Regions from separate parts of the Undibacterium sp. MH2W genome, predicted to be linked through region 3. Evidence: riboswitches for the same ligand, from Rfam matches in the RefSeq annotation. Region 3 holds a riboswitch; each other region holds the start of a gene.

Evidence for each region. A riboswitch is a leader RNA that binds a small molecule or an ion and turns the genes downstream of it on or off. The one in region 3 is predicted to bind cobalamin.
Region 1: linked by a shared signal. The riboswitch ahead of bluB (5,6-dimethylbenzimidazole synthase) and the one ahead of ACO0K2_RS02165 (energy-coupling factor ABC transporter permease) in region 3 are both predicted to bind cobalamin.
Region 2: linked by a shared signal. The riboswitch ahead of ACO0K2_RS03720 (TonB-dependent receptor domain-containing protein) and the one ahead of ACO0K2_RS02165 (energy-coupling factor ABC transporter permease) in region 3 are both predicted to bind cobalamin.

What each region holds. Positions count from the first base shown of each region.
Region 1 covers NZ_JBMPPA010000002.1:736,352-742,127, forward strand. Annotated here, with positions in the region: gene pssA (CDP-diacylglycerol--serine O-phosphatidyltransferase) at 1-23, shown strand, start outside; gene ACO0K2_RS07580 (substrate-binding periplasmic protein) at 31-864, opposite strand; gene ACO0K2_RS07585 (formyltransferase family protein) at 1,116-1,946, shown strand; gene ACO0K2_RS07590 (formyltransferase family protein) at 2,207-3,040, shown strand; cobalamin riboswitch at 3,073-3,264, shown strand; gene bluB (5,6-dimethylbenzimidazole synthase) at 3,307-4,095, shown strand; gene ACO0K2_RS07600 (glutathione S-transferase family protein) at 4,150-4,776, shown strand; gene ACO0K2_RS07605 (single-stranded DNA-binding protein) at 4,777-5,097, opposite strand; gene ACO0K2_RS07610 (hypothetical protein) at 5,249-5,776, shown strand, end outside.
Region 2 covers NZ_JBMPPA010000001.1:875,962-881,737, forward strand. Annotated here, with positions in the region: gene ACO0K2_RS03710 (histidine phosphatase family protein) at 1-318, shown strand, start outside; gene ACO0K2_RS03715 (PilZ domain-containing protein) at 481-834, shown strand; cobalamin riboswitch at 990-1,265, shown strand; gene ACO0K2_RS03720 (TonB-dependent receptor domain-containing protein) at 1,411-3,273, shown strand; gene ACO0K2_RS03725 (FecCD family ABC transporter permease) at 3,541-4,593, shown strand; gene ACO0K2_RS03730 (ABC transporter ATP-binding protein) at 4,593-5,354, shown strand; gene cobO (cob(I)yrinic acid a,c-diamide adenosyltransferase) at 5,447-5,776, shown strand, end outside.
Region 3 covers NZ_JBMPPA010000001.1:505,203-510,978, reverse strand. Annotated here, with positions in the region: gene ACO0K2_RS02185 (cobalt-precorrin-5B (C(1))-methyltransferase) at 1-494, opposite strand, end outside; gene ACO0K2_RS02180 (precorrin-8X methylmutase) at 491-1,159, opposite strand; gene ACO0K2_RS02175 (sirohydrochlorin chelatase) at 1,163-2,116, opposite strand; gene cobM (precorrin-4 C(11)-methyltransferase) at 2,113-2,958, opposite strand; gene ACO0K2_RS02165 (energy-coupling factor ABC transporter permease) at 2,955-3,614, opposite strand; cobalamin riboswitch at 3,927-4,161, opposite strand; gene ACO0K2_RS02160 (DUF3422 family protein) at 4,458-5,776, opposite strand, start outside.

The DNA of each region.
Region 1 (5,776 bases), on a different contig from region 3:
GTCTTGCTTACCGTGTCTTGTAGAGATCGTTTATCTGCCTGGCGGATTGAGCCGGATAAAGTTCATGGGGACGGTTTCGTTTGGTAGCCATTTCGTGTAGATCTTAGCGAAGGTGCCATCTTTTTTGATAGCGCGGAAGGCATCTTCCCACGCCTTAATAATGCGATCAGATGTTTGCATTGAGAAAGCCAAGTAAAGCTCGAGGCTATCGATGATTTGCACTTTCTCGACATCATCTGCGGTGTGGCCGATTTCTTTGAGCACAGAGGGGACAACGAAACTTCCCTCGACCCACAAATCAAAACGTTTTGCGAGAAGCATATTTGCCACCACTTGCGGAGTGGCGGCTTGCTCGATATCGACGAATCCTTTTTTTCTCGCAACGTCGACAAAAATGCTCGACCGATAGGCGCCGACTTTCATTTTTAGAATGTCGTCCCCCATACTTTGCAAATTGGCAGCATTCCCTTTCCGGGTGAAGAGTGCCGTGCTCGAGATCGCGATCGGACCTAACATCACCATCAGTTTTTCTCGCTCTTCGGAGCGCCCAACAGTAAAAAGCAGCGTATTCGGCTCTTCTAAAAGCGCTTTGAATCCACGAGCCCACGGTACCACCTGAATCTTGGTGTTGCCTCCAGCGCTAACGGGAAGACGGGACTGAATTGCACGCACGACTTCCACTGCCATTCCATCGACTTTTTGTGTATTTCCAAACGACACCGGAGGCCAGTCTTCCGTGAATATCTGTAGTTCTTGTGCAAATACAGGTGACGCAAATAAACACCAGAAAACCAAAAGACAACGCAATGCCATCGTGCGATGTGATGCATGCCATTCCGAGAGGAGGTTGCTTAGTCGAGCCATAGTGATATGTCGTCCTAAAAAGCAATGGTGTGTCTTTTTGTTGTTTCAAAAGTTAAAAAAAGTTTCTTGGCCGTACTGCTACCTGACATTGCTCGGAGCATCGTTCATGATGGAAACAATGAAACGGCAACGCCTTTTACGCACCAGATTCGTTAGACCGAGTAATCCAGTTCCGGCTGCTGGCGATGCGTTGCTTTAATCAGTATAGATGTTTTCATTGTTTTTGCTGATCTTTATTACTCCGATAATGTATGCGTTTTGCCTTTGCTGGTTGTGACCGTAATCTTGCTTTGTTCGAAGCAGTACAACATGCCGGATGGCAACCCGTAAAAATTTTTACGGTATCTCATGATGAGAAAAGCACACATAGCAACGGGTTATTGACCCTTGCACGCCATACCTCGATCCCCTTGCAATACACGCCGATTCAGCGTCAAGACTTCATTGACTTAAAGGAAGATGGCTGTGACGTACTGATCGTAGGTAGCTACGACTTTAAAATTCCTCCATGGCAAGAATATTTGCGTTATGCGATTAATTTTCATCCGTCGCCCCTGCCCACTGGGCGAGGTCCTTACCCACTGGTAAATGCAATTTTGCATCAGCATCGCTATTGGGCGGTGAGTTGTCATCGCATCGATGCGGGCTACGATACCGGCGCAATCCTCGCAGATGAAACATTTACATTAGACCAATTTGAATCGCACGAGAGTTTGCAAATCAAAGTGCAGATGGCAGCGGCGCGTCTTGCGACCAAGGTGATAAATGATTTTGTTGCATTGTGGGATGGGGCAAAAATTCAACCAGAGGGCGATTACTGGCCGCTCTTTTCGGTGGAAGATCGAACCATTGATTTTGCCGAGACAGTGCATCGGATCCGCTTACAGTTACGCGCATTTTGTCGGTTGGAATGTTTCGCAATGTTGTCTCACCGCCCGGTGCGTATTCGTCAGGGCTACGCTTGGCATGAGTCACACAACGAGCCCATTGGTACGATTGTGCATAACTATGCGGGACAGATTGTTATTGCATGCAAAGATGGATTTGTCGTGTTTTCTGACTGGTATTTTTCTCCTACGTAGTGTCATTTCAACCCGTCAGATACCACGCTGATTTCACTTTCATACAAAGACGCAAAATACCCATACAGAGCGATCCAAAACGATACATAAGACGGAATGTAATGTTGCATCATAGACAGACAATGATGCATGAAAGAAAGCGATACGTGCATCGACAGATGGTGGAGTTCGTAGCTACTTTCTTGAAAGAAATGAAGCCTAGTGCAGCGCACCCAAGAGAACACACGAGAGCAACCAAAAAGAAATGATAAGAGAACACTATGCATTTTGCATTCACTGGATGCGACAGAAATCTAAAGCTGTTTGAGACCCTGATCCAAGCTGGTTGGCAGCCAGTGAAACTGTTTTCTGCGCCCGAAATTAATTTGCTTAGTGCAAATAAGGCATTGGTAGCGCTCGCTCAGCTAAAAAAGATTCCAATTCAGTTATCGAAAATGATGCCGTCGGATATGCAGGATCTGAAAGAAGCAGGATGTGAAGTCTTGGTGGTTGGTAGTTACAACTGGCGTATTCCTGAATGGCGAGATAGCTTACCCTTTGCGATTAATTTTCATCCTGCACCACTTCCAATGGGACGCGGTCCCTATCCCATGGTGAATGCGATCTTAAACGATCACACTCGATGGGGCATCACCTGTCATAAAATCGAGCGTGAATTTGATACGGGTGCCATTCTGGACAGAGAACTATTTGATATCGATGAGGACGAAACACACGAGAGTCTGAATATCAAATTGCAGATGGCTGCTGGACGGTTAGGTTTACGGATAGCCCACCAATTCATCAACAGTTGGCAAGCAGCGACAGCGCAAGGTGAGGGGCAATACTGGCCTTTGTTCACTGAAGAAGAACGTACCTTGCATTTTGATCAGCCTGTCGCCCGTATTCAAAAGCAATTACGAGCATTCGGACAGGTGGAGTGTATCGCGGACGTGAATCAAAAACGTATCCAGGTCAAAGCAGGCTTTGCTTGGCCTGAGCCACATACTCATCAGTCTGGAAGTGTTGTGCACGTCAATGGCATGACCGTCGTCATCGCTTGCGTCGACGGGTATGTCGCATTAAATGAATGGCATCTCAGTCCTAGCTTGTAACGATGCTGCTTGACAGCCCAACTGGTTCCGATAGATCATCGCGCCCTTCAGGTGCCGGACAATGATTGTCTGGAGAATCGGGAAGGCGGTGTGAGTCCGCCACGTGCCCAACGCTGTATGGAGGATGATACTGACGGTAGACCACTGTAACAAGCCATGTTGCGGGAAGGTGTCAGTATCAGATGAATCTAAGTCAGAAGACCGGCCTGAATCGTATCCAGGGAGCTTGGTCAGGCTACCCCTCATTTTTTGCATTAGGGGAATTCATGCAAACACTACCTGTTTCCGGTATGCCGGATGATCACGCCTTTTCAGAGCAAGCCCGTGAGGCGATTTACCACGCTATTTTTTCTCGACGCGATGTCCGAAGCCAGTTTTTATCCAAGGCGGTGGACGATGAGGTGCTGAGTCGTATCTTAACCGCCGCCCATTTTGCGCCGTCTGTCGGCTTCATGCAGCCGTGGAATTTTCTGCTCGTCAAATCTGACGATGTGAAACTACGCGTCCAGCAAGCGTATCGCTCTGCTAATGCCGAAGCGTTGACGATGTTTGAATGCGACAAACGCAATACCTATCAGCAGCTAAAACTAGAGGGTATTCGCGAAGCTCCCATAGGCATTTGCATTACCTGTGATCGTGAGCGAACGGGGAGCGTTGTCTTGGGGCGTACGCATATGAAAACCATGGACTTATACAGCAGCGTCTGCGCCGTGCAGAATCTGTGGCTCGCCGCCCGAGCGGAGGGGCTGGGCGTGGGGTGGGTCAGTATATTTCATGAGCATGAGCTCCAAGCCGCCCTGGGCATTCCGGCGCATATTGTTCCCATTGCTTATCTCTGCGTTGGCTATGTCAGCCATTTTTATCCCAAGCCAGAGTTGGAATCCAAAGGATGGTTGCCGCGATTACCGATCGAAGAATTGGTGTATGTTGATCAATGGGGGCAAACCGACGGCAGTCTGCCGCTGATGCGTTATTTAAAACGCGATCAACAACGCGCGCAAGAGATTGCTCACCGGGCAGGAGGTCAATGCAGCAAAGCGGAAAAGTCATCCTAAAATGACTTATGATGTCGTGTCGCATAGGCTAACTTTTATCCGGGGAACATCAACATGCTCACCATTTTAGGTAAATCACCGTCAATTAATGTCCGCAAAGTATTGTGGACGTGTGCTGAAATCGGTCTCCCGTTTCAGCAAGAACAATATGGTGCTGGTACGGCGCAGTCAGTCACGACGCCGGAGTTTATGCGCCTCAATCCTAACGCCATGGTGCCCGTCATTCTTGATGGGGATTTTGTCTTGTGGGAGTCGAATGTAATATGCCGCTACCTTGCTGGCACACATGCACGGTCGGATTTGCTGCCGACCGATCCACGCGCCAGAGCGCAGGTGGAGCAGTGGATGGACTGGCAGGCAACCGAGTTGAATAATTCATGGCGATATGCATTTATGGCGCTGGTTAGAAAGAGCCCTGCCCATACAGATCAAAAGGCTGTCGCCATGAGTATCGAGCAGTGGAACCGACACATGTCGATCCTCGAAGCGCAATTGCAAAAGACGGGTGCCTACGCCGTCGGTGAAGCCTTCACGCTTGCCGACATTGTGCTCGGTTTGTCGACACATCGCTGGATATCAATGCCGATGGATCGACCAGCACTTCCCGCCGTTAATGCGTACTATGAACGCTTGAGTCTACGTTCTGGCTTCATGCAACACGGGCGCAATGGCCAGCCCTGATTATTCGCTTGTCGTTGCACGCACCGCCAAATGTGCACTGATCGCAGCATGCGCAATGAGATCGATGGCGGGGCGGGGTTTGCCTTGTTTATCGATCCACACTTTCGGCGTCAATGCGCCAGACAAGGAAATGCTCTCACCGTCGTCGAGGCTGAGTAACAGGCTGCGGATCTGATCGTTAAACGCAATCACATTGCACATCAGCGTATCACCGTCATCGGTCATTGCGCGGACTTTGCAAGTAACATACAGCGAGCCGCTCTGGCCACTCCGTTCTTCGGCACGGCCGTATAAGCGGCCAGAAATTAATGCATCTATCATGGGATGAGTTTGTCTAAAATGGAAGATGTCACAAAAAGCATGCGACGGTGTCAGATTAGACGCTGGTTAGAAAAATAAAGCAATTGTCTGTACGCTCATTCATGGTACAAAAATAAATGATAGCGCCACTTTTTTTGAAAGTGAAACACAAATGAATCTCGACCATATTGCAGAAACGTACGTGAAACTCGTGCTTGCCGTCGGTGAACATGATGAGAGCTATGTCGATGCTTACATCGGCCCTGCCGCCTGGCGTGATGATGCGAAGACGCAAGCGGTATCGCTTAACGCATTGTTGGCGCAAGCTGATGCACTCATTGCACACAGCAAGAGTTTGCCACCAGCACCGCAAGACCAAACGGAGCGTCACGTATTCTTAGGATTGCAGATCGCCGCAGTGCGAGCACATATCGCGTTTCTGAATGGAACAGTACTTCCTTTTGATGAAGAGTCCAAAGTTTTATATGACGCCGTTTCGCCGACACTAACACCTGCAGATCTGGATAAAACACTCGCTGAGCTCGATGGCTTATTACCGGGCGAAGGCGATTTGAACCAACGCCTCTCGCACTACAACAAGCAATTTGAAATCCCACGTGACAAGCTCGATGCGGTCTTTAGTGCCGCCATCAATGAAGCCCGTGCAAGAACCCGTCGTTACATCGCTTTGCCAGACAAC
Region 2 (5,776 bases), 370 kb from region 3:
GATTTTGGTACCTGGGAAATGCAAGCGTGGGATGCGATTCCACGCGAGCAGATTGACGCGTGGGCTGCTGATGTCGTGCATTACCCTCCTGGTGGAAATGAAACGTTATTCAAGATGGTGGAGCGAGTCATGGCATTGATTGCTGACCTGCAGGCGCAATCGACGGATCAGGCGATACTTGTTTGTCATGCAGGCGTGATCAAAATTCTGTCGGCTTGGCGATCTGGCGACACCTTGATCAGCCTTGCAGAACGTGTGGCGCAAATGGAACAGCGGTTTGAATTTGGCTCTTGCACGGAGACAAAGATAGTCGAGTGATGCTACTATTTTTCGGTGGGACGTTGTTTAAAAAACAGGTATTGCGAGGTGGTTCATCTCATTGAGTTGATCTGATGCTTGATTTCACTGAGCGCTTGTGTTTTTTCGACGTGGCATTTTTCGTAAAAAAACCGTAATGCGAACCTTCATGGTCTAAAGCATATGATAGAACTAAGAAAAGCCCCCCGAATCAACGTCACTTGGCGCGCAGGCGTTCGACTCAAAGACGGCCGTATTCTTCTCTGCAAGGCAGTCAATATCTCTAAAACAGGGCTCTTGCTCGAGTGTACCCAGACCTTGGTGCCTGGCGTTGCCTATCCTTTGGTGATTGAGATCCCATCGCTGGTCAATCGTGCCGAACTCATCAGAGTGAGTTGTCAGTGCGAAGTAAAACATGCCGTGCTAAGTGGTGATTTTTATCGCGTTGGTGTGGCGTTAACAGGTCTTCCAAGCAGCGATGGTGAATTAATCAGCGCATGGGTTTCTATGACAAGTCAACAAATGACGCATGCATAAGAAGCTTGCATTGGGTGTGTCCCTTGCCCGTATTTCGTCTTTTTCGCTCAATTCCGCCTCACAACGTGCCATGGAATGATGGGCGTATAGGGTTCCTCACAGGTATCTGAGGCATTCGTCGCAGAGACTTGGCTTGCCCAGAGCGCCATCCATCTATAGAATGAAGGGGTTTTGGTGCTCGCAAACATGTTCATGTTTGCGGTTAAACGGGAAACATGATGTATTTTCAGTAACAAGACGTAAGCGGGTTTACCCCAGCTTGTGAATTGCTATTGGGAAATAACAGGAATGTGCTGCCCCCGCAACGGTGTACAAATCGCCCAGCTTTACGCTGAGCCAGCTATCTTGCAATACCACTGTGCTTGTCTGCATGGGAAGGTCAGATAGTGATATTTGTCAGCCCGGATACCGGCCAGAATACGTGAAGTAATACGAACGGGGCGTTTCGTTGAGCGCTGACATCTGTCGGTGATGTCGTGATAGAGACGACACCCAACCCAACCACCCATTTCGTCATTATTTTGTTCGATGCTGCCTGCGGGGACGTTGGCGGCATGACCTTTTTTTCTCATTAGCATGAATCTTGTTTTAAAACCTATCGCTATGGCATTGGCCGTGGCCGCCGCTTTCCCAGCAATTTCTTCAGCACAATCTAAGTCCGACAGTGCTACGCAAAACGTCATCGTGACGGCTGGACGTCAGGTTCAGGCCGCAAAAGATGTTCTGGCGGACAACGTCGTGATTACTTCGGAACAAATTGCGCAAGCAGGTTCCGAATCCTTAGTAGACCTCTTACAGCAGCAACGTGGTATTGAGATTTCCACAAATGGCGGTGCTGGCGCGACTGCTTCCGTTTTTATGCGTGGCGGTAGCAATGCACAAAACGTTGTTCTGATTGATGGCGTCCGTTTCGGTTCGTCAACGCTCGGCGGTGCGAGCTGGGAAACAATCCCACTGTCACAAATTGATCATATTGAAATCGTATATGGCCCATTGTCGAGTTTGTATGGTGCCGATGCTGTTGGCGGTGTCATTCAGATCTTTACCAAAAAAGGTAATGGCCCAGCAGCACTGACGGCATCTGTCGGTGCGGGTAGCTATGGATTGCGCAAAATGCAAGCGGGTGTCTCTGGCTCTTCGGGGGTGTCAGGCAATGATTTCAGTTATGCACTCAATGTAGGACATGAAAATAACAGCGGTTTTTCTGCGACGAACCCGAATGCGGGTCCTTACACCTATAACGCAGACAAAGACGGTTATAAGCTTGATAGCGCGAGTGGCCGTTTTAACTGGCAATTTGCGCCGGGCTACGAAGCGGGTGCGACATTCACTCAAAGCCGCTTGAACGCTCAGTATGATTCAGGTCCTTCGTATGATGACCATAGTGTCGAAGAGTTACAAACAATCGCGGTCTACGCCAAAGCCCAAGTCAATGACATCTGGACGGCGAAGTTACAGGTCGCTCAATCTGGCGACCTCGGTTTTTCTGACAGTGCCTATGGACAGAGTCAGATCGATACCCACCAAAATCTGATTAGTCTTCAAAACGATATTCGCTTCGGTAAAGACGTTTTGCAATTGATTGCCGAAAACCGTCAAGAAAAAGTGACTGGTTCCAATGCCGATATCAACAAAAAAAGACGAACAAATTCGCTCGCTGCCTCGTATGTATGGAAGGAAGATGTCCATTTGGTGAGCCTCAGTATCCGCAACGATGACAGCTCGGTGTATGGTTCGAACACCACCGGCAGCGTTGCCTATGGTTATCGTCTGACACCAGATTGGCGTGTGAACGCGAGTTTTGGTACAAGCTTCCGTGCGCCGACATTTAATGATCTGTATTACCCAGGATATGGCATCGCAACCAACCAGCCAGAAAAAGCGAAAAATGCTGAGGCGGGTGTGTACTATGAACACGATACGACCCAGTTCAGCGCGGTTGTGTATCACAACAAAGCGACGAATTTATTGGTCTATGAGTCAACATGCCCAGTACTGCAGTCAACGCATCCATACGGATGTGCTTACAATGTTGATCGCGCAACGATGTCTGGGATTACCTTGGGTGGCAATACGCGATTGAATGACCTCGTATTACGTGGTTCGATTGATTTCCAAAATCCTGAGGACGATACCACCGGTAAACGTCTGGCGCGCCGCGCAAAACGTCATGCTAGTTTTGGCGCAGAATACAGCATCGCACAAGCCAAGTTGGGTGTTGAAACCTTGTTTTCTGGTGACCGCTTTGATGATATCGCCAACAAGAAATCCTTGGGCGGTTATGGTCTGATGAATTTGTATGGCACTTACGCGCTCACAAAAGACCTGTCGTTATTGGCGCGTTGGAATAACGTATTCAATAAAGAGTATGCCTTTGCCTACGGTTACAACACACCGCGTTCTAATGTGTATGTTGGTTTGAACTACGGTTTTAAATAAGTCAGTTGTTATTGGAATCTGCGTCGTGACACGCTTTAGTCGGTAAGCCCTAACAGGTTTAAGAAGAAAAGCGAAGCGGCGTAGATTCTTCAATAAGATCTAGTGTCGATGTGGCGCAGTCGTTGTGGCGATGGATGACAGATAACGCATGTTTGGTTATGTGAAAGCGCTATTGTTATCAATCGATGTGTGGTTGAAGTAATGGGTAAGAACTGTCGCAGGCGTTCATGCGCGTTCTCCCTTTTTTTGGGTTTGGGCATAACACCAATGTCTTTTTTTTCTCATCGTCAGCACCCCGATCGCCGAGCGATACCGGTACTACAAAGTGCTGCCGTTATTTTGCCTGCGTTAGGACTGTTTGCGCTCGCGAGCTTGATCACGGCTTGTCTGTGTGGCTCTGTCAGCCTGACGCTTAGTGAACTGTGGCATGCAGTATTTGAATTAGTGCATGGCGAACCGTCATCGTTGGCGGCGAGTTTATTGGAACTCCGTCTCGGCCGTGCTTTCACTGGATTTATTACCGGTGCCACATTGGCATTGTCTGGTGTGATGATGCAGGCCTTGTTACGTAATCCTCTTGCTGATCCGTATGTGCTTGGCATTTCCGGTGGCGCCTCTGTGGGCGCATTGGTGATGATTTTATTTTACGGCGCTTTTTGGATGGTTGATATGGCTGCCTTTGCGGGTGCCATTCTCGTCGCCCTGTTGCTATTCGCGCTGGCTTACCGCGATTTACGGGGCAGCGGGAGTAGTGATGGTAGTGCGCCAATTTTATTACTCACAGGGGTGATCGTCGCCTCTGGTTGCGGTGCTTTAGTCACATTGATGTTATCCGTGGCACCTGATAGCCGCCTACGCAGTATGGTGTTTTGGATGATTGGTGATTTATCTAACACCCAGAGTCGTTATATGCCATGGATCATCGGTGTTGCTGTCTTTTTGTTTGCAATGCGTCATGCACGCGGCATGAACATCGCCGCCATGCATGCAGACAATGCCACTACACTGGGGGTGAACATTGGACGCTTACGCCAGAGCTTATTTTTTTGCTCTGCGCTCTTGACTGCCAGTGCAGTCAGTACCGCAGGAAGTATTGGGTTTGTTGGCCTCATCATGCCGCATGCCTGTCGCTTTGCCTTGGGGCCCGATCATCGGTTACTCATTCCAGCCGCGACTTTGGCGGGTGGTGGATTTTTGGTTTTCGCTGATACCATCGCTCGTACCGTCGTTGCGCCACAGCAGTTACCCGTTGGCGTCATCACAGCGATCATTGGTGTGCCCATGTTTTTGTTTCAGTTGCATCAATTGCGGAGACGCTGATGGATATTCGCGATCTTTATCTGCAGGTCGGTCAGCGACATCTAATCCAGCAGCTCAATCTGACGATGAGTGCAGGCGAGTGCTGGTGCATTATTGGTCGTAATGGTGCTGGTAAAAGCACTTTACTCAAAACGTTAGCGGGTTTGCGCGCGCCGGACTTGGGGCAAATTTTTTTAAAAGACAAACCGCTATCGGATTGGCCGCTATTAGCCTTGGCACGCGAACGTGCATTTTTACCGCAACACAGAACCGATGCATTTGCATACCGCGCGATCGATACAGTGATTAGTGCACGCCACCCTTACCAAGGGACGCAATATTGGGAGTCGGCTTCAGACTTACATATCGCCATGCAATCGTTGCAGGAATTGGATGTTGCAGATCTGGCTGAGCGGGATGTGCGCAGTTTGTCTGGGGGCGAACGCCAGCGTGTGGCGATTGCTGCATTGTTGGCGCAGGATGCGCAGTGCATGTTACTGGACGAACCTGCCAATGCACTTGACCTCGCACATCAGGTGAGTGTCATGCAACTATTTTCCAGATTATGTCGTGAGCAGAAAAAAACAGTGGTCATGGTCAGTCATGATCTCAATCTGGCCTATCGGATTGCGACCCATGCGTTGTTGATGATGGGAGACGGTCAATGGATGGCGGGTCCCATTGAGGATATTTTTAATGCAGAGTCATTGAGTCATTGTCTTGGACATCCCATCGAACGTTTTACGCATCATGGCCAAACGCTTTTTTTACCCCGCGATTAGACCGATATCGTGGTGTTGATGAGATGGCTTCAAACATCACATGACGAAGAATCCATCGCCCCGTAACACAGTATCTATTCATCAGGATGATTATGAGCAATACGCAACCCTCGAACCAAGCCCACTCCGCAGATCAGGCACCAGACGGCGAAGATCAACTCAACGCCCGTCACCAGAGACGGATGCAACGCAAAAAAGCCTTGATGGATGAAAAAATTGAACAAGCTCAACGAGAAACCGGTGTATTGCTCGTGCATACGGGCAACGGCAAAGGTAAAAGTTCGAGTGCCTTTGGTATGGTAATGCGGGCATTAGGCCACGGAATGAAAGTCGGTGTTGTACAGTTTATTAAAGGGGCGATGTCAACGGGCGAAGAAATCTTTTTGCGCCGTTTCCCCGAAGAGGTGCAATTTTATGCGATG
Region 3 (5,776 bases):
TTGAGGGTTTTCTTTGCCATCTCAATGCCTTGTGGGACAGAAATGGTGATTTCAATCCCAGCGTCATCCAATAAACCCGATGCAACGGCCATCACATTGGCGATGATATTTTTACGTGGCACAGGATTGATCGCCGGACCACCCACCTCCAGCCCCAAACCCGGCATCGTCACGGTACCGACCCCGACACCCCCTAACAGCAACACCTGCCCTACTTCCGGCACCATACGCAGATCAGCGGTGAGATGAGCTTTGTCGGTGCAATCAGGATCATCTCCCGCATCCTTGATCACCATGGCATGCGCTCGTTGTCCATCGCAGTAGCCATCGTGGACGTCAAAAACGACCACGCTGCCATTGGGCAAGTTGCATTCCACTTGCGACGGCACATGACCGGTGACCAAACCCAACGCCGCCGCACGTGCCGCCGCAGCAGAACACGCGCCGGTCGTAAAGCCAGTGCGTGTACCGCGAGGGGTGTCCTTTTTCATCATCGGAGTTCAGCCGCCTCAGCTAAGCCAAGCAACGCATGAATAGCGGCGACCACCAAGGTTGATCCCCCTTTACGGCCTCGTATCACGATCCATGGCACTTCCTGCTCTAATGCCATCAAGTCCTTTGATTCTGCCGCTGAGACAAAACCAACAGGCATGCCCACCACCAACGCCGGACGAACACCGTGCTCATGAATGAGACGCACAAGCTCGATCAACGCAGTGGGCGCATTGCCAATACCCACAATGGCGCCCTCCAACAATCCGATTTCATGTGCCCGCCGCATCGCTTGAACAGCACGCGTTGTGCCTTGGGCTTTCGCCTGTGCGATGACTTCAGGTTCAGCAATGAACTGATGGGTGGTCATCTGAAAGTGCGCGAGACGTGGTTGCGATAAGCCGACACAAATCATTTCGACATCCGCCACAACGCGCGACGTTCTACTGCGAATTGCTCTCAGTGCCGCACGAACCGCCCCCGGATGAAAATCGGTTAAGCCATTAAAATCGAAGTCTGCATTGGCATGAATCATCCGCCTCACAACAGGCCATTGTTCTTCTGTATAGGCATGACTGACGACCTCACGGTCAATCACAGCAAACGAATCATGCTCTATCGCCCGGCCAGCATCGGTTAATTGCTCGGTGATTACATTTTGATGCATGGCTCAGCTCGCTACATTGAGCACTGGTTCAGCATGGGAATGTGCATGATGGTCGTGTTGATGTTCGTGTTGGTGATCGTGATGATGATCGTGCGGGTGATCATGATGATGGTGGGCATCGTCATGGTGATGTCCACCCAATCCATGCTCCACTGCAAAATCTCTGAACTTACAACCATCACACGGCATCGTCACCTGGTGATGACCCTGCTGTAAGTCATGGACGCGCTGCTCCAAGAGTTCAAAGATTTCTTTTTCAAATCCAAAATACGTACTCGCTGCAAAACGTATCTGAGGATATTGCGCTTTTAAATGCGCCACCTGACGCGCAATCCGCTCGACTAAAGTCCCGTTATAAAGGTAATACGGCAGCACCACAATTTGTGTCATCCCTAACATGTGCTGACGCTGCACCACTTTCTCGATGCGCGGATACGTAATGCCAGTGAATGCCAGATCAACCAGTTCATGGTCACTTTCTTCCATCAACCAGCGTGCCATCTTGGCCATATCGCCATTCGCCTGACGATCCGATGAGCCGCGCCCTAAAACAATCACACCTGTTGTTGTCGGGTCTGGCATATCCAAAGACTGCATTGCTTTACGTAACCTTCGCTTGAGGATAGTTAAAATCGGATCGCATGCCGTTAAATGCGGCGCATATAAAAACTGAGTGTGAGGAAAGGCAAGACGAGCACCGTCAATTGCTTGCGGAATGTCCATCTTCACGTGCCCTGCCGCATTGAGAATGAGTGGCAAGACCAACACACGATCGGCATGTTGTGCAGCACGTGCCAGCCCCACGCGCATCGTGATTTCTGAAAACTCAATAAAGCACACCTCGATATGCCATTGCGGTTGACGTAAGCGCCACTGGGCAGCGAATGCCATAATTTCGTCATTACCTGCGGCCTCGCGGGAACCATGTCCGACAAGGAGAATCGTCTCTTTTTTCATAAAATCTCTGTTGAATGGGTGGGCGGTGAAGAAGGCATCGCGACACTGGCGCGACGGAAGCGGTGGGTAAAACTGGCGTCGTAGAGCTTTGATTTAATCAAGGTCGTCCATTGTCTTGCTCCCAATGTGGGACTCGCAATGATCATCGCCTGACTCGCCACTTTCTCGTCACGGCACTGTTGTTGTATCGTTGAAATCGTGCCGCGAATGATTTTTTCCTGATCGGACCAGCTCGCTTTATGCACCACTAACATCGGCGCATCGGGCGACCAGCCAGCAGCAATCAATGACGTCGTGACCCGTCCTAGTAAAGTGATGCTCAAAAAAATGCAGAGCGTCGTGTGATGGCGAGCAAGTTCTTCCAGCGACTCACCTTCAGGCATGGGCGTACGCCCTTCGACGCGGGTAAAGATCACCGTTTGTGTGACTTCAGGTAAGGTCAGACTTTCAACGGCAGCAGCAGCCGAGGCCATGGCAGAGGACACGCCAGGTACCACTTGCACGGCGATACCAGCGGCATCCAATGGCTGAACAACTTCGATCAAGGCACCATAGAGGCTGGGATCGCCGGTTTGCAGACGGATCACCGTGTCATGTTGGTGTGCTTGAGCAATGAGCCACGTTGCCATCTCCTCAAGGGTCATGTCTTTGGAATCTGCGATGACACAACCCGCTGGCGCCCATCGCGTAGCCGCCTCATTGACGAGGGATCCGGCAAACAAAATCGCGCCAGCACGGGCAATCAGATCCCGTCCTTTCACGGTCAATAAATCCGGATCACCAGGACCCGCACCCACAAACCAGACCTGACCTGGCTTGTGGGGAGTGATCACGTCGCTCATACGTCAGCGCGAGAAGGGAGAGATAATGCCGACCGCGATTGATCGGAGATGCACAAGGCAAGCCACTTGCTACCAGAAAAGCGACGAATACCCCATAAAATCGCCAAACTACAAATGGGTTCTAGTAAAACGAGTACCAAATAGCTCGATGCGAATTGTGACCATGCAAGGAATGATGTCTCAGGCTGCGCCAAGGCTAACCAAAACCCCACCATCAACGTGACACCGCTGTAATACATGGCATCGAGTTTGAGTAAGGTCGTCAGACTAACCCTCTTCAAATGACGACCAACGCTGTAATGCATAGCCATGAGTGGCACAGCAAGGCTTAAGCTATTGACGGCCAAGTGCACTAAATCTTGCGGTTCGAATAAGACACCCTGTAAAAGTAAGCCGAGCGCAAAGCCAAACAAGGTGGGGACAAATCCAAAACTGAGATAAATCGGAATCGCCCCAATGAAATGCAATTCGGAGGGCCCCACTTGCATGTGGAACGCCTGCATAAACAGAGAGAAGAAAATCGCCGCCAACGCAGTACGTAAGAGTAAAGTCGGACGACGAAATAACGATGGTAAGTAGCCAAGATACACTGCGGATGCAGTGACAGCAGCAAAAGTTAGTTTAGCCGGGGCAATAATGCCTGGTTCGATATGCATAGCGATTCCTCATCACAAGAGTCAGTCATCGCCAGCGCGTGTACATACTTCACAGAAAAAAATAACCCCTCTCGTTGTTGCACGACACAGCTGAAGCATGCACCTAAGCGCAACGAAGCACACACTGATGCGCAGCCAAAAACAGCCTTGCGCAAAAGCACGACGTTACAAGCGTGACCTGACAAGCATTGAGAGTACAAATGTCATTTTTCACCCGCACACCCGCGTGGCAAAAAATAGCAATTCTGGAGAGGAAATGGATACGGAACGCGTGCGCGTGCACGGATTACGCAAGCATCGCCCACCGCGAAATTGCCGCTAGTACATAAGGCCGGTATCAGGACTGATGAGCGGAAACTATTCCAGCTAACGCGCCTTCCCATGTTCGAAAACACAGTGACATATTGCGTAGCACTAACCGAAGTTAACTCATTTACCTTTGCGGGGGCAGTGCCGGGTTTGCGATGAAAAGACACTCATCAACGCACCGGCTTCCCGTTTAATTCTGTTGCAGATAGCAAAAGAACACCTTAAGACGATATCGATTCTACCCGACTTTTTCCTCAAATTAAAACAACTTCATGTGTTGTTTCTCAACGCAGCGTGTCAATCAGAAAAAATAAGACAACAATGAAAGGAAAATGAAAGGAAAATGAAAACAAAATGAAGGTAAAAAAAAAGCCCGCACGAGGCGGGCTTAAATCCAAATCTTTTGCGGATTTGGAGGAGACAGTTCCACTATATTGCATCGCAACAAAATCAACAACAGCTATTTTTATATATCAGTCATTCATCTTGGTAATAGCTCTCCGTGAAACAGCGATCTCCTCCCTCAACAAGGAATCATCCCACCAAATGCACAGAGATTTTTTTATGCATACGACGTAAGCCCAGCCAGACACCGAACACAATCACAGGCAAGGCCACCCCCGTCAGCACGTCCGGATTAACGTAAAAACCAGCGGCTTTTACCGCTTTACCGACATAGCCCAACAACCCCGTCATGTAATACGAAATCGCGACCACCGACAAACCTTCGACCGATTGCTGAAGCAATACCTGCTGCTTGGCACGCTTACTGAGCGATTGCAAAATCTGGCGGTTTTGCTGTTCCTGCACAATCCCCACCCGCGTTCGCAGCAAATCATTGGTTTGTGCAATCCGTTCCGCCAACGCGACTTGACGACGACCAATCGATTGGCAGGTGTTCATCGCAGGAACCAAACGTCGGTCCATAAACTCGCCAATGGTCGGCATCCCATGGAAATTGATCTCTCGCAGCTCGTCGATACGCATCTGCACCAAATTAAAATACGCCAACGATGCCGAAAAACGGTAATTGTTTTCGAGGGCAATCGCCTCCAGACGGGCCGCTAGCGCGATAATTTTCTGGAGAAGAACCTGTTCACCATCAACATTAAGCGCCATGTCTGCACTCGTTGCTTGTTGGCCGCGCACCATTTCCTCGCATAATTGCGACAACTCCGCTTCAATGATATTGAGCTCAGGTGCCGACTTTTGCGCTGCTGGCAAACCAAGCAATGCCATCATGCGATACGTTTCAATCTCTAACACGCGTTGAATCATCCGGCTTGCCTGATGCTCAGTAAATGCTACATCACACAGCACAAAGCGGCTAAACCCGTCAGGGTGAATCAAAAAGTCAGTCCAGACTTCCCCTCCTGAAAGCACCTTACTGCCGACAAACATCGATTTACCAAACAGGGATTGCAATGCCGACTGCATTTCTGGCGTTTCGGCAGAACCCGCATGAAAAACAACATGTGCGCCAACCATGACTTGTCCTTGCAAGCGTGCAAGCCATTCATGGGGAATCATTGTGATCGGCATCTGCTCAAAGGCATCAACGATGCTAAGCGTCTGTTGGGCATCGCCGACCTTGCTTGTCGGCGTCGAGGCAAAGGTATACGTCGCAAACTCGGTATGCAACTCCCACTTCAGACGGAATCGTCCGAAATCATGGTAGAAGTACTTCGCCCCCAGACCAGGTGCGACCACACCAAAATAGCTACACAGATGCACCAGCAAGGCATGCTGGGCATTCTGATGCTCTGTTAATTCATTGGAAGGCGACTTCGAATACACCGCCAAATGCGTCAAACATTCCGGTGCATTGAGCGGCATGAAAGGTCGCGAGTGCA